Regions from separate parts of the Shewanella sp. MMG014 genome, predicted to be linked through region 2. Evidence: predicted binding sites of a transcription regulator. Region 2 holds the regulator's gene; the other holds the start of a gene.

The links. The regulator sigma-54, encoded in region 2, starts transcription at its own class of promoters, with help from an activator protein. The targets are predictions, from matches to a motif close to GTTGGCACGNNNNTNGNNT.
Positions count from the first base shown of each region.
Region 1: the regulator sigma-54 is predicted to act here: its motif matches at 12,961-12,979, upstream of J8L86_RS08860 (CmpA/NrtA family ABC transporter substrate-binding protein).

Region 1 covers NZ_JAGJDZ010000004.1:302,944-318,368, reverse strand. The annotation lists gene J8L86_RS08905 (hypothetical protein) at 1-302, opposite strand, end outside; gene J8L86_RS08900 (hypothetical protein) at 749-1,177, opposite strand; gene gshA (glutamate--cysteine ligase) at 1,174-2,766, opposite strand; gene J8L86_RS08890 (pitrilysin family protein) at 3,051-5,882, opposite strand; gene J8L86_RS08885 (YqaA family protein) at 6,061-6,483, opposite strand; gene J8L86_RS08880 (dicarboxylate/amino acid:cation symporter) at 6,845-8,092, shown strand; gene J8L86_RS08875 (alginate export family protein) at 8,227-9,387, opposite strand; gene J8L86_RS08870 (ABC transporter ATP-binding protein) at 9,519-10,361, opposite strand; gene J8L86_RS08865 (ABC transporter permease) at 10,386-11,339, opposite strand; gene J8L86_RS08860 (CmpA/NrtA family ABC transporter substrate-binding protein) at 11,405-12,730, opposite strand; gene J8L86_RS08855 (sodium ion-translocating decarboxylase subunit beta) at 13,429-14,559, opposite strand; gene oadA (sodium-extruding oxaloacetate decarboxylase subunit alpha) at 14,575-15,425, opposite strand, start outside.
Region 2 covers NZ_JAGJDZ010000003.1:189,543-204,967, reverse strand. The annotation lists gene kdsC (3-deoxy-manno-octulosonate-8-phosphatase KdsC) at 1-339, shown strand, start outside; gene lptC (LPS export ABC transporter periplasmic protein LptC) at 336-896, shown strand; partial or broken gene lptA (lipopolysaccharide transport periplasmic protein LptA) at 961-1,443, shown strand; gene lptB (LPS export ABC transporter ATP-binding protein) at 1,701-2,432, shown strand; gene J8L86_RS06135 (RNA polymerase factor sigma-54) at 2,637-4,121, shown strand; gene hpf (ribosome hibernation promoting factor) at 4,146-4,433, shown strand; gene ptsN (PTS IIA-like nitrogen regulatory protein PtsN) at 4,436-4,879, shown strand; gene rapZ (RNase adapter RapZ) at 4,876-5,721, shown strand; gene J8L86_RS06115 (HPr family phosphocarrier protein) at 5,724-5,996, shown strand; gene mgtE (magnesium transporter) at 6,341-7,702, shown strand; gene J8L86_RS06105 (transposase) at 8,266-8,535, shown strand; gene J8L86_RS06100 (hypothetical protein) at 9,038-9,640, opposite strand; gene ubiD (4-hydroxy-3-polyprenylbenzoate decarboxylase) at 9,789-11,270, shown strand; gene fre (NAD(P)H-flavin reductase) at 11,358-12,056, shown strand; gene J8L86_RS06085 (winged helix-turn-helix domain-containing protein) at 12,183-13,460, opposite strand; gene J8L86_RS06080 (ABC transporter permease subunit) at 13,669-14,490, opposite strand; gene J8L86_RS06075 (ABC transporter ATP-binding protein) at 14,500-15,402, opposite strand; gene nosD (nitrous oxide reductase family maturation protein NosD) at 15,410-15,425, opposite strand, start outside.

The DNA.
Region 1 (15,425 bases), on a different contig from region 2:
GTCATCGTTTTTGCTTGAGCATAACCATAAGCATCACTGGCACGTCCAATTGGGATAAAACCAAGAAAGTATTCCATCGGCGGCGCAGCATTGTGCTTAAACGAGCTTTCTTGGTACATCATAGCGAGTGGAACATGCACTGGTACGCCCCATTTATCACGAGTATTGACAGCAGCTTTATACCAAGAGCGATTTTCTTGGAAAATAGAACACAGGTTGTCAGGCTCTTTTGGTGGAGGTGTGGCACAACCGGTAAGTTGTAATAATAAAATGGTGCCTAAAGCACGAAAAAACCACTTCATAAAAGCCCTTATAGCAAATGAAAACAACTGAATATGAAAATCCAAAGACGGGTAGATTCTCACATCAAAGTGACAGAGATGCAAACCGCTTTATCATAAAAAAGCTGACGATGTCGTTATGATAAAGCGACAAAATATCCCATGACTTAACTGACGATTAGACAGTGTCGCTTAGACGGTTATGGACTGTCACGGATTGATATCATCGCAATACATATAGGCTATTAACGATATTTTGAGGTCGCTAATTTTAAGAAGGCTAGTTTATGAGGCTAACTTTAAATCAGTTTGTTAAATGATTTTTCAGTGACTTTTTAAATAACTGCGTTGAAGAGATAAATGTAAAGCGATTAATTGAACATGAGGAGAATGAAAAATAGGTATGGGACGAAAAATGACTAAGCGTGATTCCTTGGTGTAATTATCGCTTGGGGAGCATTGAGTATTTACCCCATCTTATCGGTAAATACACATTCATAAGGCGCTTGCTTCCAAACCACTGGCTGCCAATAGTCGCTATTAAGCCCTGTATATGTTTTATCAACTTTAAGTTCAGCAGCTAAATGATAGCGCTGCTCACGTTCAACCACAATATCCAGCTTTTTGGTTTGTCTGGCTGCGAGTTTAACTTTCAATTCTGGCGACTCTATTAGCTCAGCTAATGTAAACGTGTGCTTACCTGCTGTCAGTTTATAATAAGGACGCGAAATAACAGCTTGGCCATCAAGATGTGTGACAACCACCCGATATAGGTTATCAGCAGTCGGTGGCGTAATGTAACTCGCAACCGAACCACACATAAACTCATCATCTGATGAACTTGCACACCCTTGAAGCAGTGCAAGCATCATCAATAATAAGGCCGTTATCTTCATTGGTTAACGGCAACTGCTGGCTGCGCTAAATCAGCAAAATAATCCGCTAAAAACTCATCAAAGCTCACTGCGGGTTGTGCTTCAATGTCTTGCTGCACTTTTAGAGACTCTTGCGCTTCAGCTTCATATTCAGCCAAAGTATTGGCTGATAACGGATAATTAGACAGGTACTCATGGTACTGTTTTGCAAGTTGTTTAACCCACACACCATGATCAATACCTTGATTCACTACATCTTCAAGTACACGACCAGATAGTGTTTTACTTGGGTCGTTAATCGCTTCTTGCCACTGTGATAATGCTTGTTGGTACTGATTTCCCTCACCATCAAGTAAAACAGCAAGTCGTGACATTGGCTCAAAAATATCACTTAACCATTCAGTTAACTTAACGTGTTGGCCCTTTCTACTTAAGGTTAAGTCAGGTTTACGACCTTCAAGTACAACAGCTTTTAAGTTAGCGGCTATTTCAGCCTCTCCTTCAACATCTGTTTTCTCGGATGAAAGTAATAAACAATAAAGCAAGAACAAATCAAGGAACTTAACCTGACTAGCATCAATACCAATAGGGCTGTATGGATTGACATCAAGGGCACGCACTTCGATATATTCTACACCTGCTCTAGCAAGCGCTTCAGATGGTTTTTCACCTGACTTAGCAACGCGTTTAGCCCGAATTGGCGAATAAAATTCATTTTCGATTTGTAAAACGTTGCTATTCAACTGGCGATATTCATTGCCAACCTTAACCCCGATTTTTGCAAAGCTTGCTGAAGGCATTCTAATTGCTTCGCCTACACCCGCTAGATACTCAGGTAGCGAGTTATAACTAATATCTAGCTGTTCCTGCTCTTTATTGGTGTAACCTAAATCACTCATACGCAATGACGTTGCGTAAGGTAAGTAAAGTGTCCCTTTACCTGTTTTCTTAAAATCAAAATCAACTGGCTGTTCTTTAATAAACGAACTACATAGTGCGGGTGAAGAGCCAAAGAAGTATGGCAATACCCATACCAAACGGCGATAGTTGCGGATCATGCCAAAGTAAGATTCTGAAATAAAATCTTGTCTAGAAAGCTGTTTATCACTTTTCTCATACAAAGCATCCCACAGTTTTTCTGACACTGAAAAATTAAAGTGAACCCCAGCAATAATCTGCATTAAAGGTCCATATCTATGAGTTAGCCCTTGACGATAAAGGGTTTTCATTTTGCCATTATTTGAACTGCCGTAACGGGCGATCGGAATATCTTTCTCATCGCCAACATAACAAGGCATGCTGACAGGCCAGAGTGTTTGGCCATTCATATTTTTAACACTGTAGGCATGAGTTTGAGTTAAGCCATCTAATAAAGTGTCAATATTAGAATTAACTGGAGTGATGAACTCTAAAAGAGACTCACTGTAATCTGTGGTAATACGAGAGTGAGTTAAGGCTGAACCTAACTTTTCTGGGTGACCGTCTTTTGCTAATTGACCAGAGTCATCGATTCTTAAAGCTTCACGTTCAATGCCCCTTAACATACCGAGCAGTGATTCACGACCTTGGTCGTTGGAAAGGTAATCGATTATTTCATTGAATGAGTTCAATTTGCTGTTCTCTTATTGTAACCCGAATTAATAACTCGAATTAATCACTCGAATTAGTCAGCCGCATCGGTTCATATTGCGACTTACAATCTGCTAGACCTGCTATTAAACGATATTATTTCCAACAATGCATAATAAAATCTGCTTCATTGAATAAATTTACGTTCAATCGTCTTAAAATAAAAAACGGTAACATCATTATTGTCACCGTTATGTGGTCTTTCATCATATCAGACCCTATAAAACCTATATAGGGTCTATATTTTTAAAAACAATAGCGAAACCTATTTAATCTCTTTTATAGGATAGCCTAAAGCTTCAAGTTTAGGTGAAATCACCGTTTTATCGCCAACAATGACCATAATCATACTCGATAAATCTAACTGCGCTTTAGCTAACTGGTTAAGTTCATCTTTACTGATTGTCGCCACAATATCAGCCTGTTGCTCAGTAAAGTCATCTGCCAATTGGTAACGCTGTATCATGCGCATAAAGCCCGCTTTTTGATATGGGGTTTCATACTCAAGCGCTTTGCCTTGAGAAATAGAACTGCGCATGAAAGCTAACTCTTTATCCGTCATACCTTCAGCTTGAAAACGTTTTATTTCATTCACAAACTCAGTCACTGACTCAGCCGTTACATCTGTTCGAACACTGGCAGTTGCTTCAAAACGACCGATAACATCATTACCATTAAAGCCAGTTCTTGCCCCGTAGGTATAGCCTTTATCTTCACGTAGATTCAGGTTTATACGACTATTAAATGCTCCACCTAATGGGTAATTCATTAAGAAAGATTTAAAATACTCCCCTGTCGCATCGTAAGGTAATGCTCGCTTACCGATCTTAATCACTGACTGAGCTGCACCGGGTTTATCAATAACGTAAATAGTGCCACCAGCAAGTGTTGGGAATGTTGGTAACGCTTCAGCTTTATTTGCACTGCCTTGCCATTTCTCCAATACCGAAAGTTCAGACATCACCTGTTGTTGAGGTAAATCAGACACTAACACCACCTGCGCATTACCTGCTTTATATTGGGTTTGATAGAACTGCTTTACGTCATCTAATGTCAATGCAGACACTGTCGCTACACTGCCTGAGGCTTGTACGCTAAAGTGAGTATCTTCGCCAAAAAGTAATCCTGAAAATGCTCTACGAGCTAGATAGTTTGGATCTGATTCTTGGTGTTGTAACCCTTGTATTTCCTGTTGTTTTAGACGCTCAAAATCAGCCTCAACAAAACCTGGCGAAAATAACTTTTCTTGTAAAATTGCCAACGTTGGTGTCAGATTTTCAGTCAAACTCGATACTTGAATGTAGCTCTGAGTAGAGGTTGCTCCAAATGAAATACTACTGCCTAGCATTTCAAGTGCGCCTGCTAATTCTTCTGTTGTTCGTTTTTGACTCGACTCATTTAACATTGAAGCCGTTAAAGAGGCGACACCTGCTTTTTCAATTTCAGGTAACCGATTACCGCCATCAAGATAAATTAATAACTCTACCGTTGGGGTTTCATGGTTTTCTGTTCCCATGACCTCGATGCCATTTGCTAGTGATGCATTCCATAGCTTTGGTACTTTAAGCACGGGCGCAGCGCCTGCCTTCGGCATCACGGTGCGATCAAAGCTTGAAGTGATTTGACGAACATTCTCTGTTCCTGTTACCGCTACATCGGCCACTGATTGCGTTACCGGAGTGAAGTTATCCTCTTTAGCGATAAGCTGTTTAGCCCCTTCAGGAACCACACTCATTACGACCATTGGTTTATCTTTGATATAGGTTTTAAAAACCCGCATCACATCTTCTTTGGTAACACTGGCATAACGAGCTAAATCACTGGCGACCATATTAGGGTTATCAAAAAAGGTTTGATTGTAAGCCAGTGTAGAAACTTTGCCTTTCACACTTTGCATGCCGTAAATGGTATCGGCTTCAAATTGCACTTTTACTTTTTGTAGATCGTCATCGGTCACACCACGCTGCTCAAACTCGGCAATCGAGTCATTAATTTTTTGTTCTAATTTAGCAAGGTCGGTACCTGATGCAGGATTTGCCAACGCATATAGAGTCAAACGACACGATAACTCTTGGCAAGGATGACCGACTGATGCCTGCACAGCAAAGCCATCTTTAACCAGATTTTTGTATAACAGCGATGTTTTACCGCCGCCTAAAATATTGGCCAATAAATCTAATGCAGCTTCATCTTCATGACGGGCATAAACTGTCGGAAAACCCATATAAATCAGAGGTAGATGCACCTTATCTTCCATCGAAATATATCGGGTTTCATCGAGAGTAACAGGGGTTTTAGGATCAGCTTTAACTTCAGGGCCACGGGCTAACTCACCAAAGTACTTATTAACCATGGCAAGCGTTTGCATTTCATCAAAATCTCCACCAATAGTTAACGTAGCATTGTTAGGCCCATACCAACGTTTAAAGAAGTTACGAACATCATCAACCGTTGCACGTTCTAGATCTTCTGGCCAGCCAATCACAGGCCATGAGTAAGGGTGTCCCTCAGGAAACATGGCTTGATTAAAGCGTTCATTCAAACGGCCATATGGTTGGTTGTCGATACGTTGAGCACGTTCGTTTTTCACCGTTTCACGCTGAACTTCAAATTTTTCACTGGTCAATGCTGGCAACAAAAAGCCCATTCGGTCTGACTCTAGCCACAACATTTTTTCGAGTTGGTTACTTGGCACGGTTTCAAAGTAATTTGTTCTATCGGTATTAGTCGTTCCGTTAAGCGTACCGCCAGCTTCTGTGACGACTTTAAAGTGTTGCTCATCTCCAACATGCTGGGAGCCCTGGAACATCATGTGTTCGAATAAATGAGCAAAACCACTGCGGCCTTCTACTTCACGAGCAGACCCCACATGGTAAGTAACATCAACATGAACAAGAGGATCTGAATTGTCCTGATGCAAAATAACTGTCAGTCCATTCTCTAACAAATATTTTTTATAAGGGATACTCACCGCGTCAGATACACCAACGGTTTCGATTAAAGTCACGCCTTGAGGCAAACTGGAGGACGTTTTTACGTCATGTGCGCAGCCACTTATGGCAATAGAGATCGCCGCTGCTAAGATCCATTTCTTCACTTAAACTTCCTTTAAAAAATTAATAGCATAATAGTATGGGCTTACGACCCTGCTTTATTCAGATAGTTTCCAATAGTAGTGGAAATTGCGCTATGGCTTGCAAAAATACAAACTAAAGTGATTGAAAGTTATATATTAATATTCAATATGATGGATACCCTACCTCGTAGGGTCATTATTACCACGCCAACATAAATGCTGCCACAATTAAAGAGTAACGAATCGTTTTACCGATGAGTATCATGATAGTCGATGGGACAATAGGTAACTTTAGCCATCCTGCGATTAAACATAAAATATCGCCGATTAATGGCAGCCAAGATAACAATAACGCCCAATAGCCATATTTTTCGATTAATTTTAGTCCATGTTGGTATTTTTTAGAGGCAAAGTCCTCTGGCGTCTTCGCAAAGCGGCCTAAATAGCCTAAATAATAACTGGTGATTGCCCCTAACGAATTACCAATACTGGCCACAACAAGCAATGCAAACCACGTTTGTGGGGCTTCATTCAATAAAGCGACAAGTAAAACTTCTGAGCCTCCTGGTAACAAAGTTGCTGCTAGAAAGGCCCCGCTAAACATTAACCATAACGCTGTCATTTACTTTACCTGATGATATTTATAGAGTTTTAATCACTTTGAAGTCACACCTTACCAAGGGTTAGCAAGTTGTTGAAATTTAAAGTACATTTAACAAGTCTCAAAAATGGTATAAGTTATATCAAAAACGGTTTGTCCCGTTATGATTGACTCAATACAATTCGAAAATTGCTCCACCGAGAACTGTAGATAAGCAATATTAAAATAAGCTGAACCTTAATGATGTGAACCATCGTATTGCTTACGCAGCGTAACTTCCGCAATGACTATTCAATAGCCTTTGTGTAATTGTGTTTGGTTATTGAAATAATAATCCCCTTGCTGAAAACAACGGCAAGTATAATAAATAGTTGGAAATTTAATGATTTTTCAAACCTTGAAACGTATTCCTTTTTGGCAAAAAGTCCTCGCAGGTTTTGCTTTTGGTATCATGGCGGGTGTTGCTTTAGGCGAAAGCGCCGTAATGCTGAAACCACTCGGTGACTTGTTTATCAGTGCCATTAAAATGTTGGTCGCACCCTTAGTTTTCTGCGCCATTGTCGTTAGTATTACTTCTTTAGGTTCTCAAGCAAACCTTAAACGTCTTAGCTTTAAGACCTTAGGCCTGTTTATGCTAACAGGCACGGCTGCATCATTCATAGGTCTTGCCATTGGTAGTTCTTTTGATATGGGCGGCAGTATTGAGCTGGCGACAACGGAAGTGAGAGACCGTGATATTCCAGGGTTTGCTCAAGTCTTATTAAATATGATCCCAGTTAATCCTTTTGCCTCATTAGCAGAAGGAAAAGTACTGCAAATTATCGTATTTGCTGCATTAGTGGGTATCGCTATTAATGCTGTTGGCGAAAAAGCTGCACCACTTAAAAATACCATTTCAGCTGGCGCAGAAGTCATGTTTGAACTCACTCGTATGGTATTAAAACTCACCCCAATAGGTGTATTTGGTTTAATGGCTTGGGTTGTGGGTGAGTACGGTTTATCAACCTTATTGCCATTAGGTAAGTTCATTATCGCAATTTATGTCGCAGCGCTCATCCACATCATTTTTGTCTATGGTGGCTTAATTAAGTTTGTCGCTAAACTGAGCCCGATACAATTTTTCCGCAAAGCCATGCCTGCACAGTTAGTCGCATTCAGTACTGCATCTAGCTTTGGTACATTACCAGCAAGTACTAAATGTACTGAATCAATGGGCGTATCTAAACGCTATAGTGCTTTTGTTTTACCTCTTGGCGCAACCATGAATATGGACGGTTGTGGCGGTATTTACCCTGCTATTGCGGCAATCTTCATTGCCCAAATTTATGGTATCCCATTAGAAATGAGCGATTACATGCTCATCGCTGTTACAGCAACAGTAGCGTCAGTTGGTACTGCAGGTGTACCTGGTAGTGCAATGGTTATGCTAACCGTTACCTTAGGTGTTGTTGGTTTACCGCTTGAAGGAATCGCATTTATTGCGGCAATTGACCGTGTAATTGACATGATCCGTACAGCAACGAACGTCACTGGCGATATGATGACAGCGGTTGTGGTTGGTAAAAGTGAAGGTCAATTTGATGAAGCGCAGTTTAATTCAAATGAAAAAATCATTGAGCAAACAGCATAGCTAATGACGTAATTAAGGATTTGGTTAAAGATTCAGTTAATTTGCTACCAAACCTACAAAACGGCAGATGAATTGTTCATCTGCCGTTTTCATTTTATAGCCCAACCTATTTAAAACTGGGGACTGACATTAGGCTAAAACTTTGCGTTAAACCATACCCACGCTTTGTCAGTATCCACTTTACCTGCTGCAACATCACCAGCTGAATAAGCCGCATATTTAACGCCAACGGTATAGTGGTCGTATAATGGCATACTAAAGACGGCGTTGATTTCTGAGCCTAAATCGTCCACCGCTGCACTTGATTCATCCGCATCAAACTCGTGATAAGCCACAGCCCATTTACCACCAATCACACTACCACCAATAGATGCATACAAGTCAGCCAAGCCTTCTTTAGGTGTTGTTAAGAATTGGTCGGTCCAACCATTAAAGCCATGTAGTGTTGCAAGTGGAGTCGAGAAACCATAATCGCCACCATCTGAACCTAACAACTCGTAGCCTACTTTGAAGGTAACCACTGAAAAACCAACGCCCCCCTCAAGACTCATATAATCTGCAGAATAAGATTGCCCTGCTGTATCTGAATCCTGAGTGGCATATTCCGCTGTATAAAGTAACTTAATATCACCAATATCAGCTTTACCGGTAAAGCGAAGACCATAAGTGTCTAGACCGTTTTCAATATTAGTATCTTCTTCTAATAGGTAGCCATAGGCGCTTAACGTACCAAAACCCGTTTTTAATTGAGCATTGATTAAATTATCTTTTGAATCAATATCTTTTGCTTCTGCAAAAATACGATTTCGCTGAGTAATATAACCATAATCAATTTGGAACATATCATTGAACTTATATTCAAGCATGACGCCATCAAACGTCTGTCTATCTTGACGCCAACCCACATGTCCCACAAAACGCTGATTATCAAAGGTGATCACTTGTCGACCCCCTTTCACACTAAAACCTTCGTATTGGTATTTTAAAAATAGCTGATCAAGTTCTGTGGTTTCAGGATCGGCAATCACAGAATAATCAGGATTGTTTCCTAAAGTATCGTTATAGTCATCAACACCCGCTACGACACGTGAATCTTCGAACTCGACTAACGAACTAAAACCATAGTAATCAGCTGTGGCGTAAGTTAATCGGGTACGTAACGTAAAGGCATCTGCATCTTTTAATGCGTTATCTTGCTCTACCATTTCATAACGCAGATTCAAATCGACTTTCACTTTCCCTTCAGTCACAGCTTCTGCAATCGTCGTTGCTTCTGCAGCATGTACTTGGCCCATCAATGCCAAAGATGCTGGAGCAATGATGGTTAACGCTGATTTTGCTAACCTTTTATTGATAAAACTCGCAAGTTGATTCTTTCTCATCATATTTCCCTTGTTGTAATTAAATCTTGTCCATCAGAGTAATCTTAGCCAACATTAGCAGTTTCATCGTTACTAATTGATGAATTGCTAATATTAATGGTCTCAACTTTTCGTTGCTTCTCGTATAAGAACTTCAATACTTCAGCACGTAGACGGTTATATTCTTTGTCTTCTGCCAGTGCTAACCGCTCTCTTGGTCTTGGTAAATTCACGTCTAAAATTTCACCAACCGTCGCTGCTGGGCCGTTGGTCATCATGACAATTTTGTCGGATAGTAATACGGCTTCATCCACATCATGCGTAATCATAATAACGGTGTTATTCAGCTCGTTTTGAATTTCCATTAGCGAGTCCTGCATGTGCGCACGCGTTAGTGCATCTAATGCGCCAAACGGTTCATCCATTAACAAGACTTCGGGTTCCATTGCCAATGCTCTTGCAATACCGACTCGTTGCTTCATACCGCCTGAAATTTCGCTAGGAAGCTTATGCATTGCATGTTCCATGTGTACCAGCTTTAAGTTGTATTCAATCCAGTCCTTAATTTCAGCTTTGGATTTTTTATTCTTAAATACTTGTTTAACTGCTAGCTCGACATTTTGATATGACGTAAGCCATGGCAGTAATGAGTGGTTTTGAAACACAACGGCTCGCTCAGGCCCAGGCTCAGTTACTTCTGCGCTGTTTAAAATCACTCCACCTTGTGTGGCTTGATAAAGACCCGCTACGATATTTAGTACAGTTGATTTACCACAGCCCGAATGACCAATGAGCGATACAAACTCACCTTTATTGATCTTCAGGTTCACTTCTTTAAGCGCTTTAAATGGACCATTAGGGGTAGGAAAATCCATATCGATATTACTGATATCTAAAAATACACTCATAATATTTACTCCTTGCGTCCCAAATTAACGGGCTTTGTCCCATGAGAACCAAGCTTGTAGTGCAAGCATTGCTCTATCTAGTAAGAAACCAATAAACCCAATCACAATAACGGCTGCCATAATGCGAGATAACGACTCTGAACTTCCGTTTTGGAACTCATCCCAAACAAATTTGCCAAGGCCTGGGTTTTGCGCCAACATCTCTGCTGCAATTAACACCATCCAAGCCACACCGAGTGATAAACGCATCCCCGTGAAAATTAACGGTATTGATGCTGGTAATACGATTTTCTGCACATGAGTAAAGGCTGATAACCTCAATACTCGACTGACATTTAATAAATCAGTATCAATAGATGCGACTCCGATTGAGGTGTTAATGATCATTGGCCACAAACTACATAAAGTGACTGTGAGTAACGAATTGATAAACGATTTCGATAACATAGGATCTGGAGATACATAAAGTGCGCTCACCACCATAGTAACCAGTGGTAACCAAGCCAATGGCGAGACGGGTTTAAACAGCTGCACAATAGGGTTTATTGCCGCATTTAAATTTTTGCTCAGCCCCATCCAAATACCTAATGGAATGGCGATAATCGCGGCTAATAAAAAACCTGACATCACGGTAATCAAACTCGTACCAATCTGATCAACAAAGGTTTCTTTACCTGTATAAGCTCGTGTCTTTGGCACATAAGTTGGATCTTTTGCCACGCGGGCTTCATTACGCACTTTTTGACGCTCATAGAAAGCTGCCGCTTTTTCTCGTTCAGCCACATGTTCTTGGTAAAGCGAGTCGAACTGAGCTACAACAGCCACTGGCCCCGGAAACTTACCCAACGAAGTGTTGATGTTATTTGCGCTGATAGACCATAAGACTAAGAACACGGTTAAGCCAATAATGGGTAACAGTAACGTTTTACTCATTTGACCTAGTTTCGAAAGCAACACGTTGGCAGATGACTTATCCATAGGAAGCCTCTGGGTAATTTTTGCAATGGTTGACATAGCTCTATCCTCACTTCGATAGCTGTAAATTACAGCTTATCGCCTTGTTTTAGACCAATGCTGAACTTATTGATGTAAGCATTAGGCGCGCTCCCGTCATACACGATATCGTCAATAAAGTGCTGCTGAGGTTTTTTAAAGCCAGTTTCAGTTGCAAAGTCTGGGAAATGTTTTGCATCAATGGTTTTGTCATCAATTAAGGATTGAGCAGCTTTAGCATAGATATCTGGGCGATAAACTTTCGCAGCAACATCTTTGTACCAATCATCAGGTTTATCTTCAGAGATCTGCCCCCAGCGACGCATTTGCGTTAAATACCAAATCGCATCTGAGTAATATGGGTAAGTTGCGTTATAACGGAAGAACACATTGAAGTCTGGAACCGCTCGCTTATCGCCTTTTTCATATTCAAATGTGCCGGTCATACTATTAGCAATGACATCGTAATCAGCACCAACATAATTAGATTGCGATAAGATTTTTACAGCTGCTGGACGATTGGCATTGTTATTATCATCTAACCACTTAGCCGCCTTAATCAGGGCGCGAGTTAAACGAATCGTCGTGTTAGGGTATTTTTCAGCAAATTCAGCCGTGATCCCAAAAACCTTCTCTGGGTTGTCTTTCCAAATTTCATAGTCGGTAACAACCGGCACTCCAATGCCTTTAAATACGGCTTGCTGATTCCATGGTTCACCCACGCAGTATCCGTAAATAGTGCCAGCTTCAAGCGTTGATGGCATTTGTGGCGGAGGGGTTACAGAAAGAAATGCTTGCGCATCTAATTGACCCGAAGTGTCACCTTTATGAGGCGCATAGTATCCTGGGTGAATACCGCCAGCAGCTAACCAATAACGTAGTTCGTAGTTATGGGTTGATACAGGAAATACCATGCCCATTTTGAACGGTTTACCAGCTTCAGTGTATTCCTCGACAACAGGTTTCAGCGCATCAGCTTTAATTGGATGAACAGGTTTGCCATCGCTATTTTTAGCGATGTTAGGTTTCATTTTTTTCCAAATATCATTGGATACCGTAATGGCATTACCGTTTAAATCCATCGAAAAAGGCGTAATAATATGCGCTTTAGTACCATAACCAATAGTGGCAGCTATTGGCTGCCCTGCCAGCATATGCGCGCCATCTAAGCGACCATCAATAACACCGTCTAATAACACCTTCCAGTTAGCTTGGGCTTCAATCGTGACGTATAGGCCTTCTTCTTCAAAGTAACCATTCTCGTAAGCGATAGCGATAGGCGCCATATCAGTTAATTTGATAAAACCAAAAGTCAGTTCTTCCTTTTCTGGAAATCCGACCTCAGCCATGGCTGGCAATACGGCAGAAAAAGACATCACCAGTAATGTCTGTTTAAGTGCTTTTTTCCAATTCATCTTTAAATCCTTGTTAAGTGTTAAATAGGTAAAACAAAAAAGGCGCTAACTACCCCCTAAGGAATAATCAAGCGCCTTTGCTTAAATTAATTTACGACTAAAAAATGATTAATTTTCACGTTTAAGACCAAAAACAATCAAAAACGGATAAATAAAATACAATTATAATCAGCCAATATGTGACCATTACTATTCAGCTAACGTGCCAACTTAGTAACACACTGTTTTAAATGCAAATTTTAAAATAACCTATCAACATACCTATAAAGGGTAGTGCTAATTTAGTGCAAGATAAATAAAATCGCACCTAAATGGGTATAAAATACGAGTCGTTTTTTGGATTGAACAACAATGGAGCAATGCAAGCCTTAATATTGGATTAGGCTGATAAATCGACGTCCCTTAAGCCTTGCTAATCGAGTAAGAAAGAAAATAAAGAAAGGCTTATGAGTGATGAGTTAAATGCTAAGTGAAAAGAGCGAGAGAGTGAGAAAACTAAAACCCTGATACAGACACGTAATAGATGGCACTATCTTCTGTTTATACCGATGAGCTAGCGATGAACTCAGGCTTAATATGACTAATGTGTTAGCAAAAAAAAACCACTGCTTAGCAGTGGCTTTAATATAATTTACAACAAACAGAGTTAACGCAAGGTATTAACCTAGAACAGCCAACAATACACCAGCAGCAACAGCGCTACCCAGTACACCCGCGACGTTTGGTCCCATAGCATGCATCAATAAGAAGTTTTGTTGGTTTGACTCTAAACCAACCTTATTCACAACACGTGCGGCCATAGGTACAGCAGATACACCAGCTGCACCAATCAATGGGTTAATCTTACCACCTGAGACTTTAGACATCAGTTTAGCCATCAACACACCAGCAGCTGTGCCGATACTAAATGCGACAGCTCCTAAGACTAAAATACCTAAGGTTTCGATACGTAGAAACTCTTCAGCCTGCAATTTAGAGCCCACTGCTAAACCAAGGAAAATAGTGACAATGTTAATTAATTCGTTTTGAGCAGTGCTTGATAATCTATCTACCACGCCACATTCACGCATTAAGTTACCTAGACAGAACATCCCTACTAAAGGCGTTGCTGCTGGTAAGAATAAAATGGTCATTCCCACTACCATCAATGGGAAAATAATTTTCTCTTTTTTACTGACTTCACGCAGCTGTTCCATCTTAATGGTGCGTTCAGATTCGTTAGTCAATAAACGCATGATTGGTGGTTGAATTAACGGTACTAACGCCATGTACGAGTACGCAGCAACTGCAATAGCCCCCAATAAATCTGGGGCTAGTTTAGAGGCTAAGAAAATGGCTGTTGGGCCATCGGCGCCACCAATAATCGCAATAGCCGCAGCATCTTGCATAGTAAACTCAAACCCAGGCACTAAATTTAATGCAATTGCACCAAGCAAGGTCGCAAAAATACCAAACTGCGCCGCAGCACCTAATAGTAAGGTTTTCGGATTAGCAATCAGCGCTCCAAAGTCAGTTAACGCCCCCACGCCCATGAAAATCAGTAATGGGAATATGCCTGTTTCAATACCAACATAGTAGGCATACCAAAGTAGACCGCCTTCGTCGGTAAACCCCGCATTAGGAATATTCGCCAAGATAGCACCGAAACCAATCGGCACTAACAAAAGTGGCTCGAAGCCTTTAGCAATGGCGAGATATAATAATGCCCCGCCAATTGCCATCATAAATAGTTGATCAGGTGCGAAGTTAGCAATACCTGTCTCAGACCAAAAGGCCATTAATCCTTCCATGCTATCTCCTACCTCTTACGCTAGTGCCAGTAATGGTGCGCCAACTGCAACTGCATCGCCCTGTTTAACCGCGATATTTCTGATCACACCTGTCGTTTCTGCTCGAACTTCGGTTTCCATCTTCATTGCTTCAAGGATTAATACCACATCACCCTCATTAACATGGTCGCCATCATTCACCATCACTTTGAAAATATTGCCTGACAGCGGTGCGTTCATCGTGACTTTAATTTCATTACTCGCCGGCGTTAATGGTGCAAGCGGAGCTGGCGCTTGAGAACCAGCCGTTGATGAAGTGGGTACAATTTGGCTAATATCTCCACCTTCACTGACTTCCACCACAAAATTTTGCCCTTGGACATTAACGGTATAGGTTTCAGGCCCTTTGTCTTTTTTATCAGCAACAACCGCAATATCATCAGCACTTGGAATAGGCTCAAATGCGTCCGGATTACCACGGTTAGTTAAGAACTGTAATCCAATTTGATTAAATAACGCATACGTCATCACATCATCATCAGTTTCTGCCGCTAAAGTAATATTGTCTTTCTTCGCAATATCAGCCAACTCTTGGCGTAACTTATCTAGCTCTGGTGCAATAAGATCGGCAGGACGACATGTAATGGCCTCACCACCGTCTAGCACTCTAGCCTGAAGTTCAGCGTTAACTGGTGCAGGTGTTGCACCATACTCACCTTTTAATACGCCTTCAGTTTCTTTAGCTAGGGTTTTATATCGCTCACCCATTAGGACATTAATTACTGATTGAGTACCTACAATCTGTGACGTTGGCGTCACCAAAGGTAAGAAACCAAGATCTTCACGTACACGAGGGATCTCTTCTAATACAGCATCCATTTTGTCTG
Region 2 (15,425 bases):
GGCCGAAAGTCTGCCATTGTCGAAAATCGAATGACGGCGCTAGGTGTTAGCCATATCTATCAAGGGGTAGACGATAAGCTCACACCATTTACAGAGTTACTCAGTATTTATAATGTAACGCCAGATGAAGTTGCCTATATCGGTGATGACATGGTTGATTTACCCGTTATGAAAGAAGTGGGCTTAGCTGTTTGCGTAGCAGATGGTCACCCATACGTAAAACAACATTGCCAAATGATCACTCGCATTAATGGCGGTAACGGCGCTTTACGTGAGTTAACTGATTTACTGCTTGTTAGCCAAGACAAATTCGAAACAGCCCACGGAATGAGTATATGAGCCGTACCACCCTCGCTATTCTCGGCTTCTTTGGTGCAGCATTAGTTTTATACTGGCAAGTGCAAGTGAAGCGTAGTCAAATGGAAGCCAATAAGCTTCCCGATCCCGCGCGTCCAGAATTCATCGCTAATGACTTACGAAGCACAGAATTTAACGAGCAAGGATTAGTACAAAGCCGGGTGTCAGCAAAACACATGGAACACTTTCAGCAAACCAATGAAACCCTATTCACTGAGCCTGTATACCTTATCTATCCAGAAAACGGCGAAGCTGAGTGGCAATTAACCGCTGAATTAGGCAAGCTTAATAAAGAAACTGGTAAAGTGGTGCTAGAAAAAAATGTTATTATTGATGCAATAAACATCAATGAACCAGTACAATCGCTAACCACAAGTATGCTTGCATTAGATTTAAATACCATGATCATGACGTCTGATCGACAGATTAATGTCTCAGGACAAGATTTTAAAATACAAGGCTTAGGCCTTTATGCTGATTTAAATGCCGAAGAGTTAGAGCTTTTAAGTCAGGTAGAAGGAACATATGAAGCAAAGTAAAACACTGACATTTTCACTCAATAAGCTTATGAAAACAGACTTTATTAGAAAAAGTATTCTGGGTATGAGCCTAATGGGATTGAGCTTAGTGACAGTCACCGGCGCTCATGCCAAAGAAGGTGATTTACAACAAGAGCTTAAAGTCGCTGCCGTCAGCCAAAAAGCAGATATTAAAAACAACCAAGTGATTTTCTTCGGCCCAGTGAATGTGACGCAAGGCACCATTAATATTAATGCCGATCAATTACGTGCATTCAGTGAAGAATCAGGTGGCAAAAAAACCATGATTGCGACAGGTAATCCAGCCACATTCTCACAAGAACTCGATGATGGCCGTATCGGTACCGCAAGTGCAAACGAAATAAAATATGAGCTTTCGACCAGTATTTTAACCTTAAAAGGCAATGCAAAACTTGACCAGGCAGGCAGTCAGGTTACTGGTAATCTCATTAGCTATAATATTGATAAACAGCAACTGATCGCTGAAAGCACAGGTGAAGGAAAAGACAGAGTTATCACAATTTTTCAGCCAGAAAATTACCCTGACTTGAATAAAGAAAACGAAGAACTTGATAACTCAGACGAAGCGCCGTTAGAAAATAATGATTCGCTTGATAACCCAGATGCTGATACGACTGACAATGCATCTAACAATGTAACTGAGAATCAAACAGTGACTCCTGAGGCAAATGCTGTTGAAACTAACACTGATGCCCTCCTTGAATCAGTCACCCCTCAAGAATCTGATATTCAAAACTCAACCAATGCAGACATAACGACCCCTGCGGCAGAGCAAAAGCAATAATGACACAAATTACCTTAACAGCTGAGAACTTAGCAAAAAGCTATAAAAGCCGCCAAGTTGTCAAAAACGTTAGCCTAACCGTTAAAACGGGTCAGATTGTTGGTCTTTTAGGGCCAAATGGTGCAGGTAAAACCACAACCTTTTATATGGTTGTTGGCTTAGTCAAAAGCGATAAAGGTCGTATTTTGATTGATTCTGACGACTTGACTGCAGACCCAATGCATTTACGTGCTCGTAAAGGTATTGGTTACTTACCTCAAGAAGCCAGTATTTTTAGAAAACTCACTGTGCACGATAACATCATGGCAGTGCTGCAAACCCGTAAAACCTTATCGAGTGAGCAACGAATCGAAGAGTTAGAGCACTTATTAGAAGAGTTCAATATTACCCATATTCGTGACAGCCAAGGTATGGCTCTATCAGGTGGTGAACGTCGACGTGTAGAAATAGCACGCGCTTTAGCCGCCAATCCTAAGTTTATTTTATTAGATGAACCATTTGCGGGTGTTGATCCTATCTCTGTGATAGATATTAAGAAAATTATTCAACAACTAAAAAATCGTGGTCTTGGCGTATTGATTACCGACCATAATGTCCGTGAAACACTTGATGTATGTGAGCGTGCGTATATTGTCAGCCACGGAGATTTAATTGCTGAAGGTACGCCTGCTGAGATCTTAGACAATCAGCAAGTCAGGTCAGTATACTTAGGTGAGCAATTCAAGCTATAGTTAGCATTCTTTAGTGTACAAGCATGGCATTTTCGCGGCCAACCAGTCCCACTTTTTAGCGTTATACACTAGACTCAAAACGTAACGCTAATTTTTGGCAAAGTAGAACCCAAGTTCGGTTAAAGTCTAGCTAACACTTACAAAAGTGCTAGACCCATAACATTGTAGTCGCGATGATGAAATTCAATTAGGGATAAGCGGTAAATGAAAGCCTCACTCCAACTTAAAATGGGTCAACACCTGACAATGACCCCGCAGTTGCAACAAGCCATTCGCTTATTGCAACTTTCCTCTTTGGAGCTACAGCAAGAAATTCAGCAAGCACTTGACTCAAATCCTCTTCTTGAGCTTGAGGATGAGTTTGCCAAAGCAAAAGAACCAGTCAAAGACAATGCTCAGCAAACTGACACCGATTTTAGCGATAACAGCCAAGTCAGCGTAGAAAAAGACACCTCATCAGTCGATACCACAGAGTCACTTACGAAAGAGTCCATGCCTGAAGACTTACCAATGGATACCACTTGGGATGAAGTCTACACCGCCTCTCCTAACTCAGGTTCTGGCGCTGTAAGCCGTGATGACGATATGCCATTTCAAGGTGAAACGACTGAAGGTTTGTACGAACATTTAGAATGGCAAAAAAACTTAACCCCATTTTCTGAAAATGACCTCGCCATTGCGACAGCCATCATCGACGCAATTGATGATAGAGGTTACTTAACCCAATCAACAGAAGATATTCTCGATGCACTCGGTCTTGAGGATATTGAACTTGATGAGGTTGAAGCCGTATTAAAGCGTGTACAACATTTTGATCCAGTGGGTGTCGCTGCAAGAAATTTAAGCGAATGTTTGATGATTCAATTGGGACAATACCCAAGCGAAATCCCTTGCATAGAAAATGTAAAATTACTGATATCTGAACACCTAGATTTAATAGCAGGCCGTGATTTCAGATTACTAATGCGTAAAACCAAGCTTAAAGAAGATGATTTACGCGAAGCGATTCAATTTATCCAAACACTGAACCCTCGCCCAGGGTTACAAATTACTCCAATCAAAGATGAGTACGTCATCCCAGATGTCACAGTGTTTAAAAAGAATGGCCGTTGGGTCGTTGAATTAAACCCAGATAATATGCCTAAAATAGGCGTAAATCAGCAATATGCGGCCATGGCAAAAGGCTCAGCCAATCAAGCTGACAGCCAATTCATTCGCGGTCACTTACAAGAAGCCAAATGGTTTATTAAAAGTATTGAAAGCCGCAATGAAACCCTGTTAAAAGTGGCAAATTGTATTGTTCAATTCCAGCAAGGTTTCTTTGAGTTCGGCGAAGAAGCCATGAAGCCTATGGTATTAAATGATATTGCCGAAGCGGTAGAGATGCATGAATCGACCATCTCACGGGTTACAACTCAAAAATATATGCACACCCCTCGCGGCCTTTTTGAACTAAAATACTTCTTCTCTAGCCACGTAAGTACCGATGATGGCGGAGAGTGTTCTTCTACAGCAATCAGAGCCTTTATCAAAAAGCTGGTCGCCGCAGAAAACCAGAAAAAGCCACTTAGCGATAGTAAAATGGCGACGCTACTGGCAGAACAAGGGATCAATGTTGCTCGGCGTACGATCGCCAAATATCGTGAAGCAATGCTCATCCCTCCCTCAAACCAACGCAAAAGCTTATAAGCCTTTGTTATTGGAGGATGATCTATGCAAATTAACCTGACTGGACACCATATCGAAATTACTCAATCTTTACGTGAGTATGTGCAAACTAAGTTTTCAAAGCTTGAACGTCACTTCGAACAGATCAATAATGTTCACGTTGTGCTCAATGTACAAAAGTTACAACAGATTGCCGAAGCTAAATTGCACCTCAAAGGAGGTGAAGTTTTTGCCGTATCTCAAAACGCAGATATGTATGTCGCAATTGACGCCCTGATAGACAAATTAGACCGTCAGGTAATTAAACACAAAGAGAAGTTAATTAAACACTAACGATGGAACTTCGCACCATCCTGCAGCCGGCGTGCACTACCTGTGCCACTCCGGGCAGTAAGAAAAAGGTACTGGAACTTATCAGCAATTTAATGGCTGACCAGTACCCTACTCTATCTTCACAAGCTATTTTCGAAAGTTTAATAGCACGTGAAAAAATGGGTAGCACAGGTATCGGCAATGGCATTGCGATTCCACATGGGCGTTTAGACGACATTGAATCGCCGATCGCTATTTTGATCAAATGTGAAGAAGCTATCGACTTTGATGCTATTGATAAGAAGCCAGTAGACATTTTATTTGCCTTATTGGTTCCTTCTGAGCAATGTCAGCAACACTTAAGCACGTTATCAAGTATGGCTGAGAAATTAAGCGATAAACTCATCCTTAAAAGACTTCGAAAGAGTCATGACGCTACAGAACTGTATCAGGTTATTACTGCATGAAACTTGTCATCGTATCAGGACGATCGGGCTCAGGTAAGTCAGTTGCTTTAAGAGTGTTAGAGGATTTAGGTTATTACTGTGTTGATAACCTACCTCTCCCACTGATTGGCAGCCTACTAGAGCAGCTAAAAGGAAATAACGAACTTGTCGCCATCAGTGTTGATGTGCGTAATATCGAAGAGCAAGGCAAAGTATTAGAGCAGCAAATCGCTTTGTTGTCCGACGATACCACGATCATTAGTTTATTTTTAAATGCCAATGATCAAGTACTGCTTAAACGATACAGTGAAACACGTCGATTACACCCGCTGTCAAAAAATCAAATCTCATTACAAGAAGCGATTCAACTTGAAGGTCGATTGCTCGAGCCAATCGCCAAAATGGTTGATCACTACATCGACACATCTCAGCTGAATATTTACGATTTGAGCGATCAAGTCCGACAAATTCTTATGGGCAGTGTTGATAAAGAATTAGTCATTCACTTTGAATCATTTGGATTCAAGCACGGTATGCCTACTGAAGCCGACTTTATGTTTGATGTCCGCTTTTTGCCAAACCCACATTGGGAGCCTGAGTTAAGACCATTAACGGGTCTTGATCAACCAGTACAAGAATTCTTAGGCAGACAACCCCTAGTCAATAAGTTCATCTGGCAGATTGAGAATTTATTTGATACTTGGATGCCGCATCTTGAGCGCAATAATCGCAGTTACCTTACCATCGCGATTGGCTGCACAGGTGGACAGCATCGCTCGGTTTATATTGCAGATCAACTCACACAGCGCTTCAGTAACAGTAAACACCAAGTTAGCGCTCGCCACCGAGAGCTCAACCTGTGACGATGAATATCTCCAGAGAAATCACCATCAGTAATAAACTTGGGCTTCATGCTCGAGCGGCAACAAAATTAGCTATATTGGCTACAGAATTTAAAGCCTGCATTACCTTGATTCAAGGTGACAAACAAGCCAGCGCTGCGAGTGTGTTAGGGTTGTTAATGCTAGAAAGTGGTATAGGGAAAGTGATTACTGTTGAGGCTGAAGGCCCTGATGCGCAGCAAGCACTAGATGCGGTTTGCCAACTGATTAACGACAAATTTGACGAAGAAAGCTAATCCTTTTATATGATTTAACGCTTTCAGGCCAACTCGTTGCTAGTTATCACTTACTAGCAAAACATTGAAACTTACGACTTTAAACCGCTAACAGCCATGCTTTATTAACCTCATATCCTACTCGGGAATACGCTTAAACTAAGCTTTTGCGCTGCTCAAAGCGCATTAAACCAATCAACAGCAAATTATCAACAACAAACAGTGATAGTTAACTATAATAATCTCATGACCCACACCATAACCTGCTTACTTTTTATACAGCAATCAACGCCATATTAGAAACTGCTTCTCCCTTTACACACTGTTAAGTTAATATTAGCAATCGAATTTTTGAGGAGTGGCGAATGAGTATCGAAGTGATAGATAGCGAACTTACAGAACAGCGCCTAAATCAGCTCACCCAAGCACTTGGTAGTGGTATGTTTGTGCATGTGCGCAATATGCTGCATGATATGGCCGCTTCTGATGTCGCCCTCATTCTTGAGTCATCTCCCCCTAAAACACGCCAAGTGTTGTGGCAACTTATCGACCAAGAACAAGCCGGTGAAATTCTTGAAGAACTCGGTGAAGAGTTAAAAGATTCGCTTATCAGTGGCATGACACCTGAAAAAGTTGCGCAAGCCACTTCAGGAATGGACACTGATGACCTGGCTTATATTTTACGTAGCTTGCCAGATGCAGTGTATAAGAAAGTACTGCAATCGATGAGTAGCCAAGACCGTCACCGAGTTGAACAAGCGTTATCCTACCCTGAAGATACTGCCGGCAGTATCATGAATACCGATACCGTGACTTTACGTCCTGACGTGAATATTGATGTGGTACTGCGTTACTTACGCCAACGAGGCAATTTACCCGATACGACAGATACACTCTATGTGGTCGACAAAAACGACCATGTACTTGGCGGGGTCCGTTTAGCCGATCTATTAACTTGTAACCCTAGCGAAACGATCCGCAGCATCATGGATCCGGAGCTTGAAAGTATCCCTGTTGATATGCCAGATAATGAAGTGGCACAGTTATTCGAACGTCATGACTGGATTTCAGCCCCTGTCGTTGATGAACAGCAGAAGTTATTAGGCCGTATTACCATTGATGACGTCGTTGATGTTATCCGTGAAGATGCCGAACACTCCATGATGGGGATGGCGGGGATGGATGATGACGAGGACACATTCGGTCCCGTCATGAAAAGTACCTTCCGACGTTCTTTATGGTTAACAATCAATTTATTTGCTGCTTTACTTGCTGCCTCTGTCAGTAACATGTTTGAAGGCACCCTTGAGCAGTTTGCCACTATTGCCATTTTAATGACCATTGTTCCGAGCATGGGCGGCGTTGCAGGTAACCAGACATTGGCTTTGGTCATTCGTGGTATTGCTCTTGGCCATATTGGTCAAAGTAACTCTCGCTGGTTAATAGGCAAAGAGTTAGCCATTGGTTTCCTTAACGGCATCATGTGGTCAGTGTTGGTATTTTTTGCCGTTTGGCTGTGGAAAGACGATATGGCCTTAGGTGGTTTGATTGGTGGCGCCATGCTAATCAATATGACTGTTGCAGGTCTTGCAGGCGCCAGTATCCCACTCTTACTGAAAAAGTTGAACATCGATCCTGCATTAGCAGGTGGTATGGTGCTTACCACAGTAACCGACGTCATCGGCCTATTTGCCTTTTTAGGTTTAGCGACGATCTTCTTAATGTAGTCGATACCCGACCTTCGCATCTCACTAAATCCATGCCAAACGGCATGGATTTTTTAATCCTTCTAAATCATAAACGACTCACTGTAACACTCCTCATTCATACTGATTAAGTGATCATGCTTTACCGTTAATGTCACTAGAAATGACGCCCAAAAAGTCTGGTAAATTAAATTTACCAATAAATCACCACTTTGCACCAAAATGGATAATTTGCACCAATGTAACACAACGCATTTTTTTAGAGTTAACACACTAAAAAACTAACCAACTGTTAATTAACGATAAAATATTTATTTCAAAATTGGCACGACTATTCCATATAGATATATACCACCTTAGGGGTAGATGCATTTTTGACCAATTTATGACTCAATTAGAGATGTAATACAGGGAGTTAAGTATGAATTATCTAAGAATGTTCATTGAAAACTGTCAATATCAGTGGCACTTCTTCCATCACCTTGGATTGAGCAGCTGGGATATTGATAACAATCATTAATCTAAAAAAACCTCTTAATTTTATGAAGGTTCGTGGTTAACAAAATTGAGTAGTAGGAACAATGATGACGACACTAAATCGAATATATCCAGATGAATTACAGCAACAAGTAATCAAGGAAGTAAAAGACAATAATCGATTAATTTCAGATGTTGCCAAGCAATATAATGTGTCAGCAAAAACCATTTACCAATGGGTGAAGAAAAGAAAACAACCTCTAAAATCAGTGAGCAAACAACAAGATTTAGCCACTGAAATTGCAACTGAAATAGCAAATTTGCAGAAAAGGCTATTTCAACTGAATCAAGAATTAGTGTCAGTAAAAGGACATTAAATTCAACGTTTCGGAAAGAAAAATGACTTTAGCATTCGTCCCCATCGGAAGCTAAACAATCGCAGTGATTTTTCTTTCCAATTTTATTTTCAAACATTGAGCGCTAACAACTCATCGTTTGAAGGCAGTTCCGACAAGAAAGGATGCGTTATTTTCGTCCCCCAGCGAAAATCTCTCTCCCCCACCTCTCTTGTCAATTTTATACCGTGGCTTAGCCTAACGCTTATCGTTACAAGAGTAAGGTTAAGAATAGGCAGCCACAGCCTGCAAGTCAGGTAAAAGTTTCAAGATAATGATTGCTGTTTAACTCCCCGTAGACAGCAATGGCTATTTTGAAGTACGTTACAGGGTCTAATAACAATAATATGTAACGATAAAATGTCGAAAGACAATGCAAACAAAAGCCCTAATGAAATGGATTCATTAGGGCTTTTACCTTTCTAGGCGCAGTATACAGCGCTACAGCCAACGAATGAGCGACGGGCTTTAAAACAATGATTAATTATTGCTTACCTTTTTCAAGTTCAAAATAACGTTCAGTCGACCAGTCAAAATAATACTCATGACCATCCCATTCATAGTAGGTATGACCATCACGTTGTATCACTCGTGCATTGTCTGGCAACTTGCTAATCCCCTTTGCATACTCAATGCTAGTGGTTGTTCGTTTTGGCGCTTCAACTGCTGTGACTGGTTCAACATAGTTATTACGGGATTGGTTGTTCATATAACGATCACGGTAATAGCGGTCGTAATAATCGTATCGATAAGGATAACGCCAACCATTGCCCCATCTTCCTCCCCAACCATTATAGCCCCAACGGTTATACCAGCGGTTATTCCAACCACTGCTCCATCCTACGCCAATACTGGGTCCCCAATAATTGTTGTAACCGACTCCCCAGCGTACTGACGAACCTGAATAACGATCATAACGATGACTGCCAGCCGAATGGCGATGTTTAGCACCATTTTCTGTAGCAACAGCGCTCATTGAAGAAGTACGAAAAGATTCAGCCATAACATGTGAAGGCAGAATAGCCAGAGTCAGGCTTATTGATACGAATAACATCGACAATCGGTGAGGTTGACTGAATATTGCCATTTGATCGCTCCTAGGCTGAAAGATCACAAAGCCAATTAATATCAGTTTACCCTAAAAAGCCACTGAACCAATAATCTTGGCTTAACCCAATATTATATAAATGCTATAGTGCGCCCCAAAGAGCGATTATAAAAAGAGTGAATTAGCCATGAGTTTTAAGGATTTACGTAGCTTCATCGATCACCTCGAAGCCAATGGTGAATTAAAGCGTATTAGTTATCCTGTTGATCCTAATCTAGAAATGACGGAAATTGCCGATCGTGTGCTTCGATCTGGCGGTCCTGCATTGCTTTTTGAAAATCCAACAGACAAATCTATGCCTGTTTTAGTGAACTTATTTGGCACTCCAAAACGGGTTGCCATGGCACTCGGTAAAGAGGATCCTCTCGCCCTACGTGAAGTCGGTGAGTTATTAGCATTCTTAAAAGAGCCAGAGCCGCCTAGTGGCTTTAAAGATGCGATCGCGAAAATCCCACAATTCAAGCAAGCACTCAATATGCCGCCTAAAACGGTCCGTAATCCACCATGCCAAGAAATCGTCATCACTGGCGAGGATGTGGATCTAACAAACTTACCTGTTCAACATTGTTGGCCTGGTGATGTTGCACCTTTGGTGACTTGGGGTTTAACCATCACTAAAGGCCCGCGCCAAAAACGCCAAAACTTAGGTATTTACCGTCAGCAGTTACTGGGTAAAAACAAATTAATTATGCGCTGGCTCGATCATCGTGGCGGCGCATTAGACTTTAAAGATTTCAAAGAAAAGCACCCAGGTGAACGCTACCCTGTGGTCGTTGCTTTAGGCTCAGACCCTGTCACCATCTTAGGAGCGGTGACGCCTGTACCTGACTCAATGAGTGAATATGCCTTTGCAGGCTTACTGCGTGGTGAACGCACTGAGGTCTGTAAAGCGATTAGCTGTGACTTAGAAGTTCCAGCTACCAGCGAGATCATTTTAGAAGGTTATATCGACCCTGAAGAAATGGCAGAAGAAGGACCCTATGGCGACCATACTGGTTACTATAACGAGACAGACAAGTTCCCAGTTTTCACCGTTACTCACATGACACAGCGTAAAGACGCCATATATCACAGCACATACACTGGCCGTCCACCTGATGAGCCGGCAATGTTAGGCGTGGCATTAAACGAAGTCTTTGTGCCTATTTTACGCAAGCAATATCCTGAAATTATTGACTTCTACCTGCCGCCAGAAGGCTGCTCGTACCGTATGGCAGTCATTTCAATTCGTAAGCAATATGCAGGTCATGCCAAACGCGTCATGATGGGAGCTTGGTCTTTCTTACGTCAGTTCATGTATACCAAGTTCATTATTATTGTTGATGAAGACGTGAATTGTCGTGATTGGCAGGATGTCATCTGGGCTATTACCACCCGCATGGATCCAACTCGCGATACCGTCATGGTCGATAATACGCCGATTGATTATTTAGATTTCGCTTCTCCTGTAGCGGGTTTAGGCTCAAAAATGGGACTGGATGCCACCAATAAATGGCCAGGCGAAACCGACAGAGAATGGGGCACTCCGATAGTGATGGATCCCAAAGTGAAAGAAAAGATTGATGATATTTGGGAAGAATTAGGTATTGATGATGCACCAACGCTATAATGGTGATCTATATCACACTAGCGCAACCTAGACCCTACATATATAAAAGAAAATAACCCTTCATAGAAAGGGCTAAAAGGATGTTAGATGAACACCATTCGCTGTAAAGTTGTTAGCGTCACCCCATTTAACGACGCCGTGTTTCAGGTCACCTTACAACCTGAAGCGGCGTTTGATTTTAAAGCAGGTCAATACTTATCTATTGTCATGGGCGAAAAAGACAAACGTCCATTCTCCATTGCTTCAGCGCCAGGTGCTGAACTAATTGAGCTACATATTGGTGCTGCTGTCTCAGAAAGCTACCCAATGCAAGTCGTTGAGCGCCTTAAAACCAATGACTACATAGATATTGAAGCTCCAGCAGGAAATGCATTTTTACGTCAAGAAAGTAACCGTCCACGTATTATGGTTGCTGGCGGTACAGGGTTTTCGTACATCAAAAGCATCATCGAGCAACAAATTGCGACAGGCCAAACCGTCGCGACTCAGTTTTATTGGGGTTGCCGCACAGAAGAAGCCATGTACTACCAAGCTATCGCACGTCAATGGCATGAAGAGCATAACTGGTTAGAGTTTATCCCTGTGGTTGAAGAAGCCCCTGCTAATTGGAATGGTAAGCAAGCCAATTTATTAGCACAAATTAAGCAAGACTATGTCAGCTTAGTTGGCTATGACATCTACATTGCTGGCCGCTTTGATATGGTCGGTGCAGCCCGTGAAGTATTTCGTGAAATGGGTGTCGATGAAGCTCATCTCTACGGAGATGCATTCGCCTTTATTAAGTAATTAAAGGCGAATTCATAGCAAGCTATTCAACCTTCTCAAAATTGAATCCTTGCTGCCCAACAAAAAGCCGACTATCTCAGTCGGCTTTTTTGTTATTTGCGCTCGTTTACAGCATCAACTTAAGGGCTAGAATTGCACCTTCTCGTACTTAGACCAAGCGACTAAACCATCCATAAACGGTAAAATCCACACCGCAGTATCTTTGGTCTTGTGTACCCTGAAAAGCGTCATATTCGTGACTTGGATATCATCACGTCTAATTTCTCGATAAAAACGCATTGCAGATGGGGTAACGAAATCAGGTTTGATAAACTCTTTATGTTCGATATTGGTATAAAAAACATCAACATCATAGTCGCCAATCTTTTGCTGATATTGATTAAACGTCCCTCGTGTTTTCCACTTAATTGGCGTAGTTACACAGTCTTCATCAGTAATACAGGTCGTGGTATAAATTTGGCCACTGGTGTCATCTTCATAAACCAAAGACAGACTAAAATCACCCCGAATTAACTTTTCACCAGCCACAGGAAAGTACACATCAGCATGATAATGATGCTCAACAATGTTACCGACACTGTCTTGTGGAATAAGTACACGGTTGTATCGAATTCTATCTTCCATTTTCTGACTGAGTGGCACAAATTCACTCATATTCAAACCAGCAGGCTCTGGAGTTAACGTATTGATATTAATGATGCCTTCACCATTACAATCATCAAGTGTATAACCAGGACACGATGCAAAAGAGTAATGAGCTCCATTTGTTAACGCAAAAGCACTAAAGCCTTTTAAGCCTTCAACAATATTACTTTCTGGCGCGAGATGTTTTTGCCATTTGGACTTATGCACTTGGTCGGTATTATCTTTATAAAGCAAAGTTGCACTTTCCATCACACCACCGATATTCAGTTCAACTTGTTTGTCACTGCTCCACTCAGAGGTTTTTTTCAAAACTTTATGATATTCACATTGATACCAAGCTAATGTAATTAGCCCAATCACAACCATAGCGCCGGCTATTTTTACCATAACACCAACATCTAAAAACGCTGCACGCAGGGTATCGCGATCCGTTAACGACACCATTTTGACATGGCTACGTTCATTAATATGAAGTTGATAGCCACGGCGAGCGACTGCTTTTAAATGAATTTCTGAGTAAGGCTCTAACTTACGACGCAGGGTACTAATGCATTGGGTTAATGAAGTAGGCGCAACCACACGATCGGGCCAGCCTTCAGCTAATAGCTGCTCTTTAGTCCAGATCTCTTCACTATGATCGAGTAATTTTATCAGCACAGCATTTTCAGAAAACGTAAGACTGGTTTTTTCATCATTAAGATGATTAACCAGCTGCTTTGCTGAAGTATCAAGTGTTAAATATGATGTAATTTTTAGCACTGGAAGCACCTGTACTTGAGCTAATTATCTAATTTATTCCAATGATATAATATCCTAGACACTGTAAATTTTATGTGACCACATACTCAATCCAGTAAAATATTTAACTAAACAATACAGCAACTTAAACCTAATACATCTAAAGACGCAAAATATGAAATAGTTTGTAATCAGTCTGACTGATAAACCTCTTTAGCAATAATTAGCCCTAAAAACGTTTACGATAAAACAAGCCTAATGACAGCATCATCATCATTGCATTCCAACCCACTAAGGTAAGGTACAAGCTTAATACTGGCCATTGAACTAATGAAGATAGACCCTCTACGTGGCTTGAGTGAGGGGCAACCACCAACATCAATGCTCGGAACACATCGCTGGGGTTTAATAGAATAAGTAGCTGTAATACACCATTAGAAATACTCGTTGATTCAGCCACCATCATGGTCAGTAAAATGAGGTCATAAACTAATACAACAGCAACCCAAATAAACAATAAAATCGCAATTGCCTTAGCCTTTTCAATTACCTGCAAACTCACTGCGTAACCGACTAAAATAAAGCACATACTTAATAAAATACTGCTGACCATTAAGTGTAAAAAAGTCGATATTAGCGAGAATAACGCCACATCAGTTAATATTCCGACCAGCAATGCTGTTGCACCAAAACCAATAAAAATAGTGAAAGAAATTACCGCTAAGTGTCCAATAAACTTCCCCACCAATATTTGGCTACGGCTTAACGGATAAGATAAAAGCAGTAATAAGGTGCCCGACTCTTCTTCACCAATAAAGCTGTCGTAGCTAAGCAAGATCGCTGTAAGTGGCAAGATAAATACTGCAACTGAGCTTAAACTAGCCATCAAAAGCGGCAGTTCTGGGATAACAAGCTCACCTGTCACCACTGAGCCTGAAAAAGTTATCAGTAAGGCCAAACTGGTTAAAATAATGCCAATAAAAGCCACCCAACGGTTGCGGCAGTTATCTTTAATTTCTTTTGTGGCGATAGTTAAAATTGGCGTCAACATTTATTGTCCTCAAGCAGCGTACTGCTGACGGTTATTCATGCAGTGATGATAAATATCACTTAAATCAGGTTCTTCAATTAAAAAGTTATACACCCCGCAATGCGTAGTCAGATACTTCATAATCTTGGGCTTATCTTGCTGTGAGATAATTAGCTTATCTTGAATGGATAAGGCATTTAAAAAGGGATCTTCTGCGATAATACGGCTCACTTCAGTTCCGCTTATATTCACTTTCAAATCAGTCGACTGCCTTAATTGGCTCAAACTACCGCTAGCGAGGTGTTGTCCATCAGCCATAATGAATGCACGATCAATATTGTCCTCAACCACAGCCAATTCATGAGTGCATACGATAATTGCGCAGCCTTGCTGTTTCAGCTCTGCGATTTTTTGATACATAAATAATGAAGCTTGAGGATCAAGTCCAACGGTCGGTTCATCAAGCAGTAAAATGTCAGGCGATGACAAAATGGCTTGTGCAAAACCAAGTCGTTGCTTCATGCCTTTTGAATAACTCTTAACCGGATTATCTTGCGCATACTCAAGCCCAAACTCCGTCAGTACTGTCGATACCTTGGCTTTATCAATCCGTTTTAGTGCGGCAAAATAGTTAAGCACTTCTTTACCCGTCAGCTTTTCATACAAACTGATATTTTCAGGCAAGTAGCCTAAATTAACCTGGCGACGATCTTTTTCATGGGTCACCATATTCCCCATCATGGAGATTTGACCTGAAGTCGGCTTTACAATGCCTAACAGCATTTTTATCAAACTCGATTTACCAGCGCCATTATGGCCAAGCAGCGCTAAGGTTTCGCCTGCTGAAACGGTTAAGCTGATATCGTTAACAGCGGTAAAATCATCGTATTTTTTAACGAGATTCTGAACATGAATACTGGCTGTATTTTCCATGATAACCCTATTTACTTAACAAC